DNA from 2 places in the Halomonas sp. AOP22-C1-8 genome. Region 2 is predicted to be linked to the other one. Evidence: riboswitches for the same ligand, from Rfam matches in the RefSeq annotation. Region 2 holds a riboswitch; the other holds the start of a gene.
The links. A riboswitch is a leader RNA that binds a small molecule or an ion and turns the genes downstream of it on or off. The one in region 2 is predicted to bind thiamine pyrophosphate.
Positions count from the first base shown of each region.

Region 1: it holds a riboswitch for thiamine pyrophosphate, as region 2 does, so the genes downstream of both, ACT3TY_RS10615 (sodium:solute symporter) here and thiM (hydroxyethylthiazole kinase) in region 2, are expected to answer to the same signal.

Region 1 is NZ_JBQSYD010000017.1:3,650-13,159, forward strand. It holds gene ACT3TY_RS10585 (D-2-hydroxyacid dehydrogenase family protein) at 1-201, shown strand, start outside; gene arfB (alternative ribosome rescue aminoacyl-tRNA hydrolase ArfB) at 273-689, shown strand; gene ACT3TY_RS10595 (DUF1289 domain-containing protein) at 716-922, shown strand; gene ACT3TY_RS10600 (proline racemase family protein) at 957-1,988, opposite strand; gene ACT3TY_RS10605 (zinc-binding dehydrogenase) at 2,012-3,190, opposite strand; gene corA (magnesium/cobalt transporter CorA) at 3,268-4,236, opposite strand; gene ACT3TY_RS10615 (sodium:solute symporter) at 4,233-5,621, opposite strand; TPP riboswitch at 5,611-5,715, opposite strand; gene ACT3TY_RS10620 (hypothetical protein) at 5,981-6,673, shown strand; gene ACT3TY_RS10625 (CoA-acylating methylmalonate-semialdehyde dehydrogenase) at 6,737-8,236, opposite strand; gene ACT3TY_RS10630 (hypothetical protein) at 8,459-8,845, shown strand; gene ACT3TY_RS10635 (potassium/proton antiporter) at 8,957-9,510, shown strand, end outside.
Region 2 is NZ_JBQSYD010000013.1:98,658-108,167, reverse strand. It holds gene ACT3TY_RS09290 (LysR substrate-binding domain-containing protein) at 1-739, opposite strand, end outside; gene thiE (thiamine phosphate synthase) at 736-1,350, opposite strand; gene thiM (hydroxyethylthiazole kinase) at 1,350-2,150, opposite strand; TPP riboswitch at 2,175-2,270, opposite strand; gene gloA (lactoylglutathione lyase) at 2,500-3,033, shown strand; gene ACT3TY_RS09270 (DUF6164 family protein) at 3,035-3,400, shown strand; gene ACT3TY_RS09265 (cupin domain-containing protein) at 3,397-4,062, opposite strand; gene ampC (class C beta-lactamase) at 4,194-5,357, opposite strand; gene ACT3TY_RS09255 (LysR family transcriptional regulator) at 5,505-6,377, shown strand; gene ACT3TY_RS09250 (metal ABC transporter substrate-binding protein) at 6,374-7,414, opposite strand; gene ACT3TY_RS09245 (metal ABC transporter permease) at 7,436-8,326, opposite strand; gene ACT3TY_RS09240 (metal ABC transporter ATP-binding protein) at 8,310-9,044, opposite strand; gene ACT3TY_RS09235 (hypothetical protein) at 9,338-9,510, opposite strand, start outside.

The sequences.
Region 1 (9,510 bases), on a different contig from region 2:
GGCAGGCCAGGACGCGCGGCGGTTGATGTTTTCGATAGCGAGCCGACCTGCGACGATCCTCTGCTCACCCTGCCCAACTGCGTAGCGACGCCTCACTTGGGTTATGTCGAAAAAGATAGCTACGAGCTCTACTTTGGTGACGCGTTTGCGAATGTCGTCGCGTTTAGCAACGGTGAGCCGGTCACTAATCTCGCCTCTTAAACTCTGTCGCTGCGACCACCTCTGTGTCAAGTGTGCTAGCCTTATTACTCACCTGTGACACAGAGGACTTGATGCTCACTATTTCCAACCATGTTGCCTTGGCCGACTGGGAAATTGATATTAGCCAAATTCGCGCTCAGGGTGCAGGCGGTCAGAACGTCAACAAAGTGGCGTCAGCGGTACATCTGCGCTTTGATATTTCACGCTCTACCCTGCCGCCGTTTTATAAAGAACGTTTGATAGCACTCAATGATCAACGCATCAGTAAAGAGGGTGTGGTGATTATCAAGGCGCAGAGTTATCGCACGCTGGAGCTTAATAAAGAAGATGCCCTTGCTCGCCTGAAAGAATTGATCATCAGCGCGACTCGGCAGCAAAAGGCACGCCGCCCGACAAAACCCACCAAAGGCTCCCAGCGACGTCGCGTTGACCATAAGACCCGCAAAGGAAAAATCAAATCGCTACGTGGTAAAGTTTCCTCTGCGTAAGCGCTATTGAGTCAAGTGAATTGCGCATGACCACCGTTTCCCGACCGCTCTCTCCTTGCATCCAGCACTGCCAGCTAGACACGACCAATACGTGCCAAGGCTGTGGCCGTACGCTGGATGAAATTGCCTATTGGGGCCAAATGACCGAGGCCGAAAAAGCCCCGGTCTGGGAGCGCCTGGAAGCGCAAGGCTATATCGCTATCGCGTTAACCGAGATTAGCCACCCGACTTAACAGAGCAGTGATTAACAGGGTATTGATTAACAGATTAGTGGTTAACAGATTGGTGGTTAACAGAGTGGCGGTCGCTCAAAATATGGTGCAGCTCACCGCAGGAAACCAGAGGGTCATCACAGTTGATCACGATATCCGACTGAGCCAGCACATAGCTGCGCCCGGTAATCGTATTTTCAACCACCTGATAGGCGCCTTCCTGATGAGTCCCTGTAAACGTGCCAATAAACCCGGTTTCACGTAGCGAGACCGTTTCCAGTTTATCCCCTATGTTGAGTCGACCTTCGTAGTTCATTAACGCGAGCCTGGCGGAGGTGCCGGTAGTACTGCGACAAATCACACCCGGATGAACGTAGGTTGTTGAACGAGAGCGTACATACCCTTCCCCCACTTGCTCTTTGGGGCCCATAAAATGCAGGAAAGGCAACGGGCCTACATCACCCAGCGTGTAGTGGGAAAAGCCGCGCTGAGCTTGCAAGGCCTCAACAATTTTATGCGCACAGGCCGAAAGCGCCTGCTCCTCCTCACGAATAAGCTTAAAACCAAGCTCGGCAGCATCCACTAGCGCGTAAAAGCCGCCGCTATAGGCGACAGAGTACGTCACGGTGCCGATACCAGGCACCTGGATGGTATCGCGGTAGGTATCAATATAGCTGGGCAAACCTTCACAGGTAACCGACTCGACCACGCCGTTATGCACACGCGCCTCGATATGTACCAGGCCTGCCGGGGCCTCCAACGAAAACTGCTGAATGCCTTCCTGCTTAGGCACAATCCCACACTCAAGCACCGCGGTTGCCGTACACAAGGTATTGGAGCCTGAATAGATCGGGTAGCCCATCACTTCCATAATGATATAACCCGCTGCGGCCTCAGGGTGCGTCGCTGGCACCAGTAAGTCCACCGACATCTCCGGAATACCGTAGGGCTCTTCCAGCAGCAAGCGACGCAAGCCATCGGCATCATCGCGCAGGTACTCCATTTGCTCCCGCACCGTGGCGCCCGGCAGAGCATCAATCCCGCCCGTTACGATTCGGCTGACATCGCCCCCCGCATGAGTATCCATTAATTGAAGCGTATGGATCTTTTTCAAAGGCGTTGCTCCTGAGCGTTTGTTAGTGCAAAAGGTGCGCCGTGAGTATCCCACTGCGCATCCGGAACAATGACAATTTTGCCGAGATAATTGCTGCCCCGATTAACAAAATAGCGCTCGGCGTCATGCAGTTCAGAAAGCTTGAACGCCGCATGGAGAACAGGCTTGAGTTCACCTCTACGAATCCAGGCGATTAGCTGCTCGGCTTCTTCACGAGTACCGTGAGAAACGCCAAATATCTGCACCTGGTAAAGGTAAATACGCGTCCACATGATCTCACTGAGATTACCGCCGCTGGCCCCGGCTATGGAAAGGCGCGGATAGGATTGGCGGTGCTGCATATCAACAATCATGGTATCGATAAACAGATCGGTCATCTCGCCGCCGACCAAGTCCATCACCGCATCAATTGGCTTTCCGCCAGTGGCTTCTAAGACGCGCTCAACAAAGGTCGGCAGGTCGCCACGGTCAATAACGGCTTCGGCGCCTAACGCTTGCAGCGCAGCGGCTTTATCAGGCTGGCTGACCGCATAAGGAACAGCACCGACAATACGGCATAGCTGAATGAGCGCGGTGCCTACGCCACCACTGGCACCGCTTACCAACACGCGCTCGCCAGCCTTGATGTGTGCCGAGGTCATCATATGGTACGCCGTTTGATAGGAGCACATGCCCATCGCGGCTAGCTCAGCGTCGCGGAGTTCGGGATTATCAATGGAGTGGAACTGGTCTGCGGGCACCGCAATATACTCAGCGTAGCCGCCATCGGCCCCATGGCCGTAGTAGTCGGGAGTTAGATTGATATCCCGGCGCTCATCCGCATAAATATTGAAATCAAGCAGGCCACGCTGGCCAATACGCTCGGCATCCACGCCTTCGCCTACCGCTACGATACGCCCGGCCACATCTGCCCCCTGAATACGCGGAAACGTTAAGGTGGGCGTGCCGCCCATGGCAAAAGACGTCACGTCGCCTTTCTCTTTGGTGGGATACAGGCCTTCACGCGCTTTACGGTCGGTATTGTTTTTCGCGGTCGCCGTCACCTGGACCAGAACATCACCTGGGCCGGGTAACGGCGTTTTGACGTCTTTACGGTAATGCAGTTGTTCGACGCCACCATGCCCGACCAAGAGCATGGCAGCCATCGTAGAAGAAACGGCGGTAGATTCAGGCATTGTCAGGCTCCTTGGTACAAAGGAATAAGACTAGCCGACCATAGCAAACTCTTGCTACCCCTTAAAAGCCTGCTGAATTAGAACCAGCCCTTTCGCCTGAACACCCAAATCAGCACGCCACCGATTCCTGCCATCATGCCTAAAATGAAGAAGTAGCCATAGCGATAGTGCAGCTCCGGCATGTAGTCAAAGTTCATCCCGTAGATACCCGCAACAAACGTTAACGGAACAAAAATCGCCGTAATGACCGTTAGAACGCGCATTGTAATGTTCAGTTGGTGCGACGAGATTGATATGTAACCGTCTACTAAATCACCGCAAATGTCGTAATACATCTGAGTAAGCGTATAAAGCCGCTCAAAACGTTCGGCAACATCGTTAATGGCATGCAGCGTTTCACTTTCCTCACGCGGGACGTGCTCATAGTCGTAGACAGTTAACTCTTGGGTAATCCCTTTATGATAATTAAACACGCGCCGCATCTTAACCAGCCGGGAGCGGTACATGGTAATTTTGCGCATTAATACATCGTTGCCATTTTCATGTAACTCATCTTCTAAATCGCTTAATTCCGCTTCAAATTCAAGCAGGCTATCGATGTAGTACCCGGCAGAGATATACATCACCTTGAGCGCCACCTGCTCCGGTGATTTCGCTAATAACGTCTTACCCTGCTCCTTAAAGAGCCGCTCAATGCTCATGGCAACGCCTGGATGTAGCGTCACTAGAAAGCACTCACCAATAAAAAAGCAGACCTGCTGAGGAACAAAGTTTAGCTGGGCATCAAAAGATGAAATACCGCGGTAAATAATCAGTGCGTGGTTATCAAACTCTTCTATTTTGGGTGGTACACGCTCCTTATGGGCATCCTGAATAGCCATGGGGTGACACTCAAATTTACCCAGTAGCCGCTCAGCAGATTCTGCTGATTCCCCCTGCATATCGATCCATATATGACTGCCGGGGGTATTCTGCCATGTGACAAAAAGCTCTTCGCTCCCTTCATGGGTTTCGCCATCAGGGGTCGTCAAAATACTGCGAATCATAACTGTCCTTGGTTCCAGGGGCTTCTTAAATACGCTAATAACACGCTTACCACCGTGGAAGCTAACAACGCACCTAGAAACGGCGCTAGTGTGGGTACACTGTTCGGAAAGCTTGCCGCCATTATCCCTTCGCTTATGCTGGCGTGACTCATCCACCCAGGCAAGATCGCACCCAATAGACCCGCCATGCCGCCACCGACAGCTGCAAGGGGCGTCATGCGCCGCCATAAGCCCAGCAGCACGGGCACCACAGTTGCAGCGCAGACTAAATCAGCGATTAAAAAAAGACGTAAAACAGACACACCCTGAAGTGCGACAACCACGACAGGCACCATAAGCAAAACGGTCATCCAGCGTGTGAGCGCGATAGAAACGCTTGGCTGTTCACTGCGCGACACGATCAGTGAGGCAATACCGCTTTGTAGCGTATCTACGCTGGACGCCACCAATGTAACGGCAAGCACTAGTGCCGTTATAGCTAGCCAGGGTGGCGCGTTATTGAGCAGTGCAAAAAAAGGCATGGGCGGTTCGCCCAGCGGAACACCGTTCATGGCAGCAAGCATACCCAAACCGCCAATCACCATAACGATCATGACCGTGGCGCCCCCTCCTACCCAAGCCCCGCGGGCCAAACTGTGGTCATCACGTGCCGCCCATACCCGCTGCCAGTAGCCCTGGTGAAACAAGTTCGCTGCGGTAACCGCGATGACAAGCGTTAGTGCCACACTAAGCGCATCAGAAGTGGCGATAGAGGGCCATGCCGCACTGCTCGGCATAGCAGGCAAGTGCCAAAGGGTGACACTGGAAACCACCACTAACAGTGCAAGCAGCAACCATGCCTGCCAACGATCAGTGGCCAGGCTTGCGCGCAGCCCACCGCTTACCGTGTAAAGCAACGTAGTGAGCGTTACTCCAATAATCACCCAGCTCGACGGAACATCAGAAAGCAGCGAGGTGATCGCTCCAATAGCGGTTAATTCAGCGGCTAAAAAGCAGGCCATATACACCACGGAAACCAGCGTTACCCAGTGGCGCACTCCGCGCCCATAGCACGCCTCAGCAAACTCAGCGATGCTCCGCCCCTCAGGGAGAGCCCGGCGTATAGACGGACCATAAAAGCCAAGGACGATAAAAGGCAGTGAGGAGCCAAGGGCATAGCCTGCCAAGGCCAATGGGCCAATAAAAGCGCCAATTTCTGGCGGTGCAAACAAAATCCAGGCCCCCATACCAGATGCAACAAAAGAGAGCCCTAGCGTGGTGCTGGTTTGTGAATTACGAGCGGTTACAAAGTCATCCAATGAGCCTTTACGCCCACGGGCTTTAAGGCCTAAAAATGCAAAGCAACAGAGCGCCGCGCCCAGCACGGCTGACGTTAGGTATGGCATGTCGCACTTCCTCCGCCGGTACTAACCGGTTCAGGTTCCAGGGTCTGCGTCATAGCATTCTCAGCCACGCAACGTGGCTCCCCTGGCGACAGTGAATTGAGAGCGTATCCTGATGTAAAGCGAGCCAACCGTCAAAATGAGCAGCTACTCGCGCCGTATCCTAGCCGCTAAATAGCTAACAGGAAAACGGTTTACTTCTGCTATTCATTCGCTACAACGTTGTCTAGACTAACAAAAGCTGCTGTAAACTGAGTCAAAGCATTGCAAAATAAAAGTAGCTTACCGCCATTAGTGTTATAAAACATTAGTGTTACAAGCGTCGCACAGGAGAATAAGCGACGCACTTACAGGAAACCACTATGTCATACACCGAAGCCAAGGAGCATACGCAAGGGCGGCTCAATACTCTGTTTGCTGACCCCTACCATGCGTTTGAAAACAATACCGATGAGCGCCAGCTTCACGTTCGCGTAATGCTTTATATGCTGCTGGCCCGCCCCATGTCACGAGGAGACATGACGCTACGCGTGATCCATGGCTGGGAGAACGGTAGCTGCGAGCCTGGCGACTTACAGCATGCTGACTACGTTTTAAATACGCTAGATGATGTAAAGCGCGCGGTGAAAGACTTCGACCAGGCCACGAAGCAAAACGCTCCGCTACCCTCTGAAGACCCTGCCATTTTGGCGATGCCTTTAGCAAATGTGATCGCCGATGCCAAAGCCGAAGGGCAAGAGGTCACCGACGATATACCCAAAACGCCCGCACGCTGGTCTGCGCTTGAAGGCGGCTTGGCACTTTATACGCTTTTTAAAATGTATCACCGGTTGGTGTATGGCGAGGACGATGTCTACCGCTGCTCCCAATGCCAAACGGCCTTAGGCCCGCGTGAAATTCATGAATTTCACCTAGAGGAGAGTGAGTTCGCCCTTTTAGTGCCCCTTGTCGGACAGCCAAAAGAGGCGCCGTCTCTACTCGTATTGCATGAAAGCCAACTTAAGCCGATTGAAAAGCTGCTGGAAGAAAGTTTAAGCCTGCTGAATGATTTTTAATCCTTGAGTACAACAACGTCACTGGCCCCCCGCAAGAGCCAGTGACTGCTTAGTAAGTAAGCGTTAGCTTAATGCAATAGTGCTATTGATACCGCTTGAAACGTTTTCAGGTTCAAACCAGCGTGCTGTTACCGTTTTGGTTTGCGTCCAGAAGGCGATCGCCTGTTTGCCATTTGGCCCTAAATCGCCGAGCTTTGAAGCACGTGAGCCAGTGAAGCTGAAATAGGCAACCGGCACCGGGATTGGCACGTTGATACCCACCTGCCCCACGTCTATATCAGTTTCAAAGCGCCGCGCCACCCAGCCAGAATTCGTGAAGATAGACGTGCCGTTGCCGTTAGGATTAGCATTAATAAACGCAATCGCTTCGTCGAGTGTTTCCACGTTGACAACGCAGAGTACCGGCCCAAATATCTCTTCACGGTAAATGGTCATCTCCGCAGTCACATCGGTAAATAACGTCGGCCCCACAAAATTGCCCTTCGGATAATCGCGTACCTGGCAGTTACGCCCGTCAAGCAATAGCGTTGCGCCCTCCTTTTCACCGGTCTCGATAAGACCTAACACCCGCTCCTTGGCGGCAGGCGATACCAGCGGCCCTAAATCGGCATCCTGTTGGGTGCCAGGCCCCACTTTCATCTGGCCTGCAGCATCCACAATATCATCAATCCATTGTCGCGCCTCACCGACCAGCACCACGACCGAATTAGCCATACAGCGCTGGCCTGCGGCGCCAAATGCTGAGCCCAGCAGATTGTTGATGGCTTGGCTGCGATTTGCGTCGGGCATAACCACACAGTGGTTCTTCGCCCCCATCATCGCCTGCATACGCTTACCCGCATCTGCCGCCCGCTTGTAAAGCAATGAGCCGACGTGGGTTGAGCCAATAAACGATAGCGCTTTAATCGTTGGGTGATCGACAATCTGGTTGGCAACCTCAGGACCACCATGCACCACGTTCAACACCCCAGCTGGCACACCGGCTTCATGGGCAAGCTCCACCAAGCGCATGGTCGAGCTGGGATCCTGCTCAGAAGGCTTCAACACAAAGGTGTTGCCTGTCGCGATGGCCAGCGGAAACATGAAACAGGGCAGCATGATCGGGAAGTTAAAGGCCGTAATACCGGCCCCTACGCCTAGCGGCTGATGTAGCGTATAAACATCGACGTCGCTTGCCGCGTTCTCGGCCACCTCTCCTAGCTGGAGCGAGGTAATCGAGCAGGCGTGTTCGACCACCTCCAGACCTCGCCCTACTTCACCTTTGGCATCTGGCAACGTTTTGCCATGCTCTTCGGTGATTAAGGCGGCTAGTTCATCGGTGTTGTCACGAATCAGTGCCTGCAACGCCAGCATAATACGCATGCGCTTTCCAAGCGGTACCTTGCGCCACTCTCTAAACGCATGATGGGCGCTTGCAATCGCATGCTCTACTTCTTCTGCCGTGCAAAAAGGCACCCGGGCAACCACCTTTTGGGTCGCCGGATTAACCACATCACGCCACTCCTGGCTTTGAGACAGGACGGCTTGACCATCAATGATCATGGGAATTTCGCGAACGGCCATTACGCTTGCTCCTGATTATGATTGTGTTTGTAACAGTGGCAGTCTCTATAGCTGCCCCAGGGCCAAGAACAGGGTATATCAGCAAGTAAACGTCAACTAACGATTAGTAACAACCCCGATTAGCGATGACAAGACTCCAAAGACAGTGCAAACGCATGTTTACCCCCTTGACCTCCCCTCTCAATAAGGGATGATAATACAGCGCACCCAGGAGATGTCTCTTTGCCTCAGCAATACATGCCCACCGCTATGACGTCTCTCCGGCTTGGCCAAGTGGGCCTATGGAGTCTGGCGCTATTGCTGTGGTGCGCCGCTCCCCACGAGGTGATGCCGCGGGCTGCTGAGCCAAGTCATCACTCAGCCTTGGAAGACCACACCAAACCGCTGATCGTGCTGGCTAACCCACTTAATCGCCTTAGCCTGGACCATGACAAGCGACGCCAAAACCCGGTAGTAATTCAAAATGATACCGGGGTGGCTCTGCCCGCCCATGAAAGATGGCCTGGTATTGCGCCTGCCGTTTATCACTGCGTATTGAATACCCTTGGCTCATCGAACCCAGGCTTACCAGGCGGCCTTCCTCCCTGCAGAGCACCACCCTACGCTTAACAAATAACGACGGTTAACAGAGGTGCATAACGCCTCTTTGCCACATACATGACACCAGGCATTTATTATTAAAAGGTCTGGCCATATCAAGTTATTTCAGGAATCGTGCGTATGTTTCTGGTGGACCAACTTATTTTACTAGCAGCCATCCTGCTACTGGTCGGCATTATTTCAAGCAAGCTGTCAGCTCGCTTGGGTATGCCGGTACTCGTACTGTTTTTAGGAACCGGTATGCTTGCGGGGGAAGCAGGCATTGGCGGTATCGACTTTAATAATCCTGGTTTGGCACACGCGCTGGGCACGTTGGCACTGGCAATGATTTTGTTCGATGGCGGCTTACAAACGCCCCTCGCCTCAATCCGCCTGGTGTGGAAGCCAGCCTCGCTATTGGCCACGCTCGGCGTTTTGATCACATCAATGGTTACCGGGGTCGCTGCTGCTTATATTCTAAACCTCCCCCTGTTGGATGGTTTATTACTAGGCGCCATCGTCGGCTCCACCGACGCCGCTGCGGTTTTCTCATTACTGCGTAATGCTGGCATCCATATTAATCAGCGGCTCAAGTCTACGCTTGAAATTGAAAGCGCATCCAACGACCCGATGGCGATTTTCTTAACCATCGGATTACTTGAAGTACTGGTTAACGATATGCCCCTTGGAGTGGG
Region 2 (9,510 bases):
CAGCGATAATGCTCTCCGTTACCAAAAAGCTGGGTTGATGAGCGATACCGATGCCTGCCTCGGCGGCATGGGTTAAAACATCGCCATTGTTGCTTTCAAGCGGGCCTTGGGGTGTCAGCGTCATATTCTCAAAACGCCAGTCGTTATTGGCTAAACCGCTGCGGTAACGCAGGCAGCGGTGGTGCGAAAGCGCCTCAGCGTTTGCCGGCACGCCATGGGTTTCAAGGTACGCCGGAGATGCGCAAAACAGCATTTGACAGCGTGTCAGACGCCTGGCAACCAGGCTTGAGTCGGGCAGGCTGCCAATACGAATGGCCACATCGTAGCCCTCTTCGAGAAGATCCACGCGGCGGTCACTTAAATCCAGGCGTACATCCAGGCCAGGATACGCCACCATAAAGCGCGCTACCAGCGGGGAGAGGTGACGCATGCCAAAACTCATGGGGCCGTTGATGCGCAAACGGCCGCTTATTTCAGAAATACCGCTGCCTACGTCGGCGGCAGCCTCATCAAGCGCCTGTAAAATTGCTTGGGCATGCGCAAGGTAGCGCTCGCCCACGGCGGTTAAATGCAGGCGTCGCGTGGTGCGCTGAATAAGCCGCACCCCGAGCGTCTCTTCAAGGGCCATGACAATGCGCGATACCCGCGTGCGGGAAAGATCCAGCGCCTCGGCGGCCCGCGTGTAGCTGCCAAGCTCGGCAACTTTCACAAAGGCGGCAATATGGTCGAGCTGGTTCATGGTCGAGCAAACGCCCGTGCGGCCTGGTAAGGGTCAGGCTGGCCACAAATGGCGGAGATAACCGCCAAGCCATTGGCACCGGCTGCAACGACCTGCTGGGTGTGATCAGCCTTTAGCCCGCCGATGGCCACGCTTGGCAAGGTGCAGGCCGCGGCTAGCTGAGCCAGGCCTTCAAACCCTAACGGTTTAGCATGGTCCTGCTTGCTTTGGGTGGCAAACACCGGGCCCAGGCCCACGTAGTCGAGCAGTGCTACGGGGGCTGCGTGAAGCTGCTCAAGGGTATTAATCGAAAGCCCGATGATTGCCTCTGGCCCCATGGCCGTGCGCGCCTCTTGAGCCGCTGTATCGCTTTGGCCGACATGCAGCCCATCGGCGCCGCTTTGCAAGGCAACGTTCAAGCGGTCGTTAATCACCAGTGGTACCCCGCTACCCGCCAGGGCGGCTTTCAAGCGCTTGGCCTGTTCAATCATGTCGGTATCGCTTGCGTGTTTATCGCGCAGTTGAACAAAACTGACGCCCCCTTTGACGGCCTCAATAACGGTGCGCTCTAGCCCTGCGGCTTGACAGAGTTGAGCGTCAGTGACCAGATAAAGCGAAAGATCAAAACGCATTAGCCTTCCTCCAGCCCGGTAAACTGACGGACGTCTGTAGGTGTTAGCTGATACAAGGCGTCCAACAGGGCTACCTGAAAACTACCCGGGCCTGCCGCCTGTTGTCCAGCGCGGCTACCCGCGATAGCAAAGCTTGTAAGTGCGGCTAACGTGGCGTTCAAGGGAGCTCCGGGGCTGGCCGCTACAAAGGCGGCAACGGTGGCACTTAACGCGCAGCCAAGCGTAGTGACACGCGGCATAAGCGCGTGCCCGCCGTTCAAGCGCCAGTGCTGAGTGCCATCGGTAATAAAGTCCTGCACGCCGGTCATCGCGACAATACAGCGCTGCTGCTTGGCGAGGTTAATGGCGGCCTCACGCGCTTCATCCGTAGAGGCTGTGGCATCCACCCCACGGCCCGCGTGGGTCAAGCCGGAAAGCGTCATGATTTCTGAGGTATTGCCACGGATCACGCTGGGCTTAAAAGCCAATAGCGTTTGTGAAAGCGTTTGACGGTAGTAAGTGGCGCCCACCGCAACCGGGTCCAATACCCAGGGGGTATTGCGCTCGTTGGCCGTTTTGGCGGCAAGTTGCATACCTTCTGCCCAGTGTGGTGAAGGTGTACCGATATTGATCGAAAGTGCCCCGGCCAAGCGAGTAAACTCAGCGACTTCCTCAGTTGAATGCAGCATGGCAGGGGAAGCGCCGACAGCCAGCAGGCAGTTAGCTGTGCTGTTCATCGCTACAAAATTGGTAATACAGTGCACTAACGGCGTGGTGCGTTGTACAGCGGAAAGCGCGTCGCTCAGCGGGAGTGATGTCATGGCCACCTCACAGCGTAGATCGGGTGTGATGACACCGCGACTTCCTACGCCGGTATTATCCGGTTCAGGTTCTAAGGGTGCATCTCAGCTTGAGCGTCTCAAGCGCCCCTGTCGTCAGGCTACTATCCTTGCCTTGGGCGGTGCTGTAAAGCGCAGGCGATGTGTAAGGGGAGGCCGGTAGGGTAAGCGGGGCTGGAATAATGGCTGCTCTGCCCTCATGGTATGTCATCACAACGGCATCATGCGGTGTGAAACGGTTAGCGATAGGCTTGTACACGGTATGGTTTTTGTCAAAGATAACCGCTCAATCAATTCATTTAACAGCATAATTCCCCACAAGGAGCCCAAGATGACTTTGCAAGGTGAACAGCATAAAGGCGTTCGTCCGGCCCCTGCGCAAACCCAAGGGTTTCGCTTAAACCATACGATGCTGCGGGCGAAAGACCCCGAGCGTTCATTGGCCTTTTACTCCCAGGTATTTGGCATGCAGGTACTGCGTCGGCTGGATTTCGAAGAGATGCAGTTTTCGCTCTACTTTCTGGCGAACCTGGAAGCCAGCGACCAGGTACCGGAAGATACCCAGGCGCGTACAGCCTGGACCTTCAGCCAAAAGGGGCTGTTAGAACTTACCCATAACTGGGGCACCGAAGACCAGGACGATTTTGCCTACCACGATGGCAATGCCGAACCGCAGGGCTTTGGACATATCTGCTTTAGCGTACCGGACTTGGAAGCGGCCCAGGCATGGTTTGATGAGCACGATGTAACGTTCATAAAGCGGGCGGATCAAGGCAAAATGCAGGGCGTCATTTTTGTGAAAGACCCGGACGGCTACTGGATCGAAGTTATCCAGGCCGACCTAATGGCGGCGATGGGCGACTGATATGGCACACTTGCTGTTTCGGCTGCGCTACGTTACCGATGAAGAAGCCATGGAAGTCCGCTCACTACTGGCAGAACATGGTTTTGATACCTATGAAACGCAGGCCGGTTTTTTCCGCTTAGGGGTGGACGCGATCTGGCTGCGTGATGAAACCCAGCGTGAGGCGGCCGAAGCAGCACTGGCGGTGTATCAAGCCGAGCGCTTCACCAAGGCTCGGCAAGCGCACGCCGAGGCCGTGAGCCAAGGCGATGCACCTACCTTATGGCGCCGCCTGGCGGCGCATCCCTTTCAGGTCACCCTGGTAATGGTGGCGGTCGTCATGGTGGCACTGCTTACGCTGTTGCCATTTCTTGGCCTGACACGTTAATCAAGCCGCAGGTGCCCTCGTTTTAAGTAGAGCTTGACCCCTTCGCTGCCCGCGCTAAGTTGGGGAGCGGCGCCGGGAGGGTAGCGACACCAGCTGCCCGTCGGGTATTCGGTATCGCCGTCGCACAAGGTGCCTTCCAGAACAAACGCTTCCAGGCCACCGCCCAGCGTTGGGTAGACAATCGTCACGCCCGCCTCCCACCGCTCCAGGCTGGCGCGCTCTTGGCCAAAGGTATGCAGCATTTTATAGGTAATGCCTGGGCGACGGTCCGGCTGCCAAGGTAAACGGTGGGCAGGTACGGCCAGTTGAAGAATGTCATTGGCTGCAAACTGGTGAAGCTTCACCAGGATGAGCGCGCCCTCATCGCCTATGTGCGGGGTGTGGCCCGTACCGATAGGATTGCGCAGATAGGTGCCCGCGGGGTAGCGGCCGTGCTCATCACCGAACACGCCCTCTAGTACAAGAATCTCTTCCCCGCCGTCGTGGGTATGTGCGGTGAACTGGCTGTTGGGCGCGTAGCGTACCAGGCTGGTCGCTCTGGCAACTTCCTCGCCGATGCGATCAAGCATCATGCGCGTAACGCCCGCACTGGGCGAATCGACCCATTGATATTGGTCCGGCGTTACGCAAGCAAAGTGGCTAAAGTCGGCGTTAAGGCGCATGGTATTGGCTCTTTGCAGTGGGGGGATCGCGGTAGTGCAAGTCTCCTTATCCACCACCCAAAATGCAATGCATAAAAGAGCGCTTTAATGACGAGCCTTTAGGAAGGCTCGTTGCATAAAGGCGGTTTTTTTCAGGGCGTCGCTGCAAGCGTCGTCAGAATATGGTGGGCGGCCTCAATACGTGCCTGGTTGGGATAATTGCGGTTGGCGAGCATCACGATGCCTATTTGCTGGCTGGGTACAAAGGCGACATAAGCGCCAAAGCCATTGGTTGAGCCCGTCTTGTTAAACCACGCCTCGTCATCTGCCGGTAACGGTGGTTGAAGCTGCTCGGCCTCGTTAGCCTCCAGCACCATCTCCATCGAATTGCCTGCTTGTAGCTGGTCAAGCGAAACAGGGTAGGCATAGCGCTCCCAACCGAGGCCTTGGGTCATATCGCCCATATTGACGTAACCCATCCGGGTTGCTTCCAGTGCTTCGCGCAGCGGTTCATCCACCGCTGAGTTGTCCATGTTGGCGTTAATGAACGCTAGCATATCTGCGCTATTCGACTTTACCCCGTAGGCCTCTGCATCCAGTACGCCGGGGTTCACCCGAATCGGCTCATCCTCTTTTGAGTACCCGAAGGCGTAGTTCGCCTGCGCGTCTTCAGGTGCCTGCAGGTAGCTGTGTTCAAGGCCGAGTGCTGAAAACACGTGCGCTTCCATCAACTGGGCGTAAGGTTTTCCAAGCCGCTGGGCGGTCAGGTAACCGAGTAATCCAATGCTCGGATTTGAATAGAGCCGATGAGTGCCTGGCGCATACGTCGGTGCCCACTGGCGGTAGTAGGCGACCATGTCGTCTTCGTTGTTGACGCTATCTGGAAACTGCAACGGCAGCCCACCCGCCGTGTAGGTGCCCAGTTCCAATAGGCTGATGTTATCAAAGGCGCTTCCTTCAAGGGCTGGCAGGTACTGGCTGGCGGGGTCGGAAAGTGACAGAGCACCGCTGGCCTGAGCGTAAGCCGCCAGCGTCGCCGTAAACGTCTTGCTGACGGAGCCCAGCTCAAACAGCGTATCGGTAGTTACCGGCACGCCAGCCTCTTGATCGGCGACCCCATAATTAAAGTAATAGGGTGTGCCCCTAACGCTCACCGCTACGGCCATGCCCGGGATACTGTGCGCGTCCATCAAGGCTACGATAGTGTCGTTGACCACCGACGCCACCGGCAGACTGCGCGGATCATCATTCGCATAGCCAAAAGCGCTGATAAGAAACGAACCTGCCACAATAAGCGCATTCTTTGCTGTTAACATCTTGTTCATCAGAAAACCCGTTACGTGTTGTTGATTAACATCGGGCGTTGGCCCCGCTGATTCGTTGCTTACGTTACGGCGAACCGTACAAGGTGACAAACAGCGATATTTTGCATAAGCCATTAGAAAAATTTGGGGGTCTGTGTCGTGCGTCCCTACTTACCACTAAAAGCCCTGCGCGCCTTTGAAGCGTCGGCCAGGCACCTGAGTTTTACCCGAGCGGCTGCCGAGCTGTGCATGACGCAAGCGGCCGTTAGTCATCACGTAAAATTGCTGGAAGGCCAGTTGAAGGTAGCACTGTTCACCCGCCTGCCGCGCGGGCTGATGTTAACGCAAGAGGGCGAAATGCTACTGCCGGTCCTCAAGGCGTCGTTTGATCAGATTACACACACGCTGGATCAATTAGGCGAGCAGAACTATCGGGAGGTATTGAATGTGGGCGCGGTGGGCACGTTCGCCGTCGGCTGGTTGCTGCCCAGGCTTGCTGACTTTCAGGAGCGCTATCCGTTTATTGATCTGCGCCTTTCGACCCATAACAATCGCACGGATATGGCCGCGGACGGGTTTGACTTTGCTATCCGCTTTGGAACGGGCGCTTGGCACGGTATTGCGGCCCAGCCCTTGTTGCCAGCCTCGCTGTCGGTCATGTGCACGCCCGACATCGCCACCCGGCTAAAGACGCCGGCCGATGTCGTGGGTGAAACATGGCTACGCTCTTATCGCACCGATGAGTGGACGCAGTGGCTACTGGCGGCGGGGTTATCCAGCAGTGTTTCTGTGCCAAGAAGTATCGTGTTTGACTCTTCTATTGCCATGATAGAAGCCGCACAGCAGGGCGTAGGCATTGCCCTGGCGCCGCCTTCAATGTTCTCACGCCCGCTCACCAGCGGTGCTTTGGTACAACCGTTCAGCACCGCGGTGAGTTTAGGCGGGTACTGGCTGACGCGCTTACAATCGCGGCCAGAAACCCAGGCCATGGCCTGTTTTAGAGAGTGGCTGACCCTGGCAACCAATGCCTAGTGGCTATGGCTATGCTCGCTGTGATCATGCCCGTGGTCATGGTCATGATCGTCATGTGTATGGTCGTGGCCGTCATGCGCATGGTCATCATGGCCCGGCTGGGCCAGTGCGTCGTGCAGCACTACCGCATTGTGGCGCATCATGCCAAGGTAGGTGCTCGCTTCGCCCTCGGAAGAAAGCGCATCGGCATACAGTGTTCCGGCAATCGGCAGGCTCGTCTCTTCAGAAAGCTGCTGAATGACCGCAGGATTGGTCATGTTTTCATGGAACAGGGCTTGTACGTTCTGGTCGTTGATCACGTCCACCAGCTCGGCCATGCTGGCGCCGCTGGGTTCTACTTCGGTCGATAAGCCGGTAGGTGCCAAAAAGTTGACGCCGTAAGCATTCGAGAAGTAGCCAAAGGAGTCGTGGCCAGTAATCACGCTGGTTGAGGCCGGGATTTCGCTGATGAGCTCACGAATTTCAGCATCGACTTCTGCCATGCTGGCCAGGTAGTTATCGGCGTTAGCCCGGTACTCATCGGCGTTAGCCTCATCGGCCTCAATCAGGCCGTCACGGATATTGGCAACGTAAATCCGCGTTTGGGCCATATCCTGCCAGGCATGAGGATCAAATTCACCATGCGCATGGTCGTGGTCGTGATCATGGTCATGCCCATGGTCGTGATCGTGGTCGTGTCCATGATCATGGTAGTCGAGCTTGTTAATGCCATCGGTGGCCGTTATCAATGCGCCGTTGTAGCCGCTGGATTCAATGAGCCGCTCCATCCAGCCTTCGAACAGTAGGCCGTTGAACACCACAAGGTCCGCTTCTGTCAGTGCGCGTGCATCGCTTGGGCGAGGGGAGTAGACGTGCGAATCACCGTCAGGCCCCACCAGCGATGTTACTTCAACGTGCTCGCCGCCCACGTTCTCGACCATATCGGCCAGGATGGAGAAGCTTGTCACCACCTGAACACGGTCTGCTGCGATGGCCGCGGGCAGTGCCAACATGGCGGATACACCAACCAATAAGCGCGAAGATAACCGTAAAGACATACCGACTCCTGTTGAATGATGTTACGTAGATGCCTCAGCGCTGAGCGGGGCTGTTTTACGCCTTAGCCGGGCAGCCAGACTGTGGTAGCGCCCAAACATCGCCGAGAAAAGATAGCCCACGCCGGCCAGCAGAATAATGCTGGGCCCCGAGGGAATATCCAGATGAAAAGAGAGCAGCAAGCCACCGGTACTGGCGACCATGGCGATCACGACGGCAATCGCCATTAGCCCCTCAAGGCGCCTGCTCCAAAAACGCGCGGCGGTGGCGGGCAGCATCATTAAACCCACCGCCATCATCGTGCCCAGCGTTTGAAAGCCCGCCGTCATGTTGAGTACCAGCAAGGCTAAAAACACGCTATGCACCCAGCCGTTGCGGCGGTTTTGGCCGCGTAAAAAAAGCGGGTCCAAACACTCCACCACCAGTGCGCGGAAGATGATGGCCAGGGTCACCAAAATCAGCGTGCTGATGCCTGCAATCAGTAGTAATGCGGTGGCGTTAACGGCCAAAATCGACCCAAACAGAACATGGGTTAAATCAACGCTGCTGCCACCCATAGAGATCAGCATGACCCCCGCCGCCAGCGAGATAATAAAAAAGCTCGCCATGGCCGCATCTTCACGCTGGCCGCCTATCTTCGATACAGCTCCGGCAAGTAGCGCCACCATTAACCCGCACAATACGCCGCCAATACTCATAATGGGCAGCGAGAACCCGGCCAGTAGAAAGCCGATTGCCACGCCTGGCATAATGGCGTGCGCCAAGGCATCGCCAATCAGGCTCATGCCGCGTAGCACCAGAAAAACGCCCAAGGGCGGGGCCGCAATGGACAGCGCTAACCCGCCGACTACCGCGCGGCGCATAAAGCCATAATCAAACGGCGCAATTAGCCACGTGTTAAGCAGTTCCAGCATGGTGCTCCCCCAGTGTAAAAGGTACTGCCTGGGCGGGCAGTGGCTGATGATGTAGTTCACTGGGTGCCACCCAGCGGGCATGGCCGCCGTTTAACATCAATATTTCATCGGCCAAGCGGCGTAAATGGTCCATATCGTGCAGAACAATAATAATCGTCGTACCGTCATCGGCCATCTGGCGCAGGATACGGATTAAAATATCGACCGTGTCGCTGTCCACGTTGGCAAAAGGCTCATCCAGCAGTAACAGCTCGGCTTCCTGCATCAACGTACGCCCAATCAAGGCCCGCTGGCGCTGGCCACCGGAAAGCTCGCCTAACGGGCGGTGAGCCAAGTGCGAAATACCCAAGCGCGCCATGATGTCGCGACCTTTACGGTAGTGCGCCGCACAGTAGCCTTTTAGTGCCCCATGGCTTGGCCAACTGCCGGTCATGACCAACTCCTCCACGCTCATGGGAAAGGTTAAGTCCAGCGCCAACTGCTGGGGCAGCCAGGCACGGCGCTCAGAAGGAACGCTGCATATGACGTTGCCACCTGCCGGGCGAAGTTCGCCCATAATGGCCTGGATCAGAGTGCTTTTACCGGCCCCATTGGCACCCACTAACGCCGTAATAGCCCCCGGCCTGATATCGCCATCCACATGCTCAAGCACGGTGCGATGCCCCTGGGCCAAGTGCAAATTCTTAAGCTGTAAGCGTGATGTTGTGCGCTGACTCATTTAGGCCACCCACCAGCCCACACCACCAGCGCCCACAGCGCCACAAGCGGTATCGTCACCAGTAGCAGCCGTTTCGTGGCCGACAATGACATTAAAGAGAAGTGGCAAGGCCCCTCCCGGTTATGGCGGTGCGTGCGATGACTCACAGAGTACCCTCTTAATAATAGAATAAGTTATAACATAACAATTGGCGAAGCCAAAAAAATTGCTGAATATTTTACGTGCTTACCGCGTCGTGACAATGACAAACGCGCTCACACACTCATCCCAAAGTAACTTATCCACAGGGCGTTTTAGTAACGCCATGTAGCGCTAATCTGCTGGGGAGAGACCAGCAGCGCATATTCACCGTCCATCGTCACTGGGCCAAGCGAAACGCGGGCGGGCTGAAAACGGTTAATAGCGGATGACGCCTGGTTGGGCTGGGTCCAAATCTGAAGCTCATTGACCAGCATGCCCATGGCAA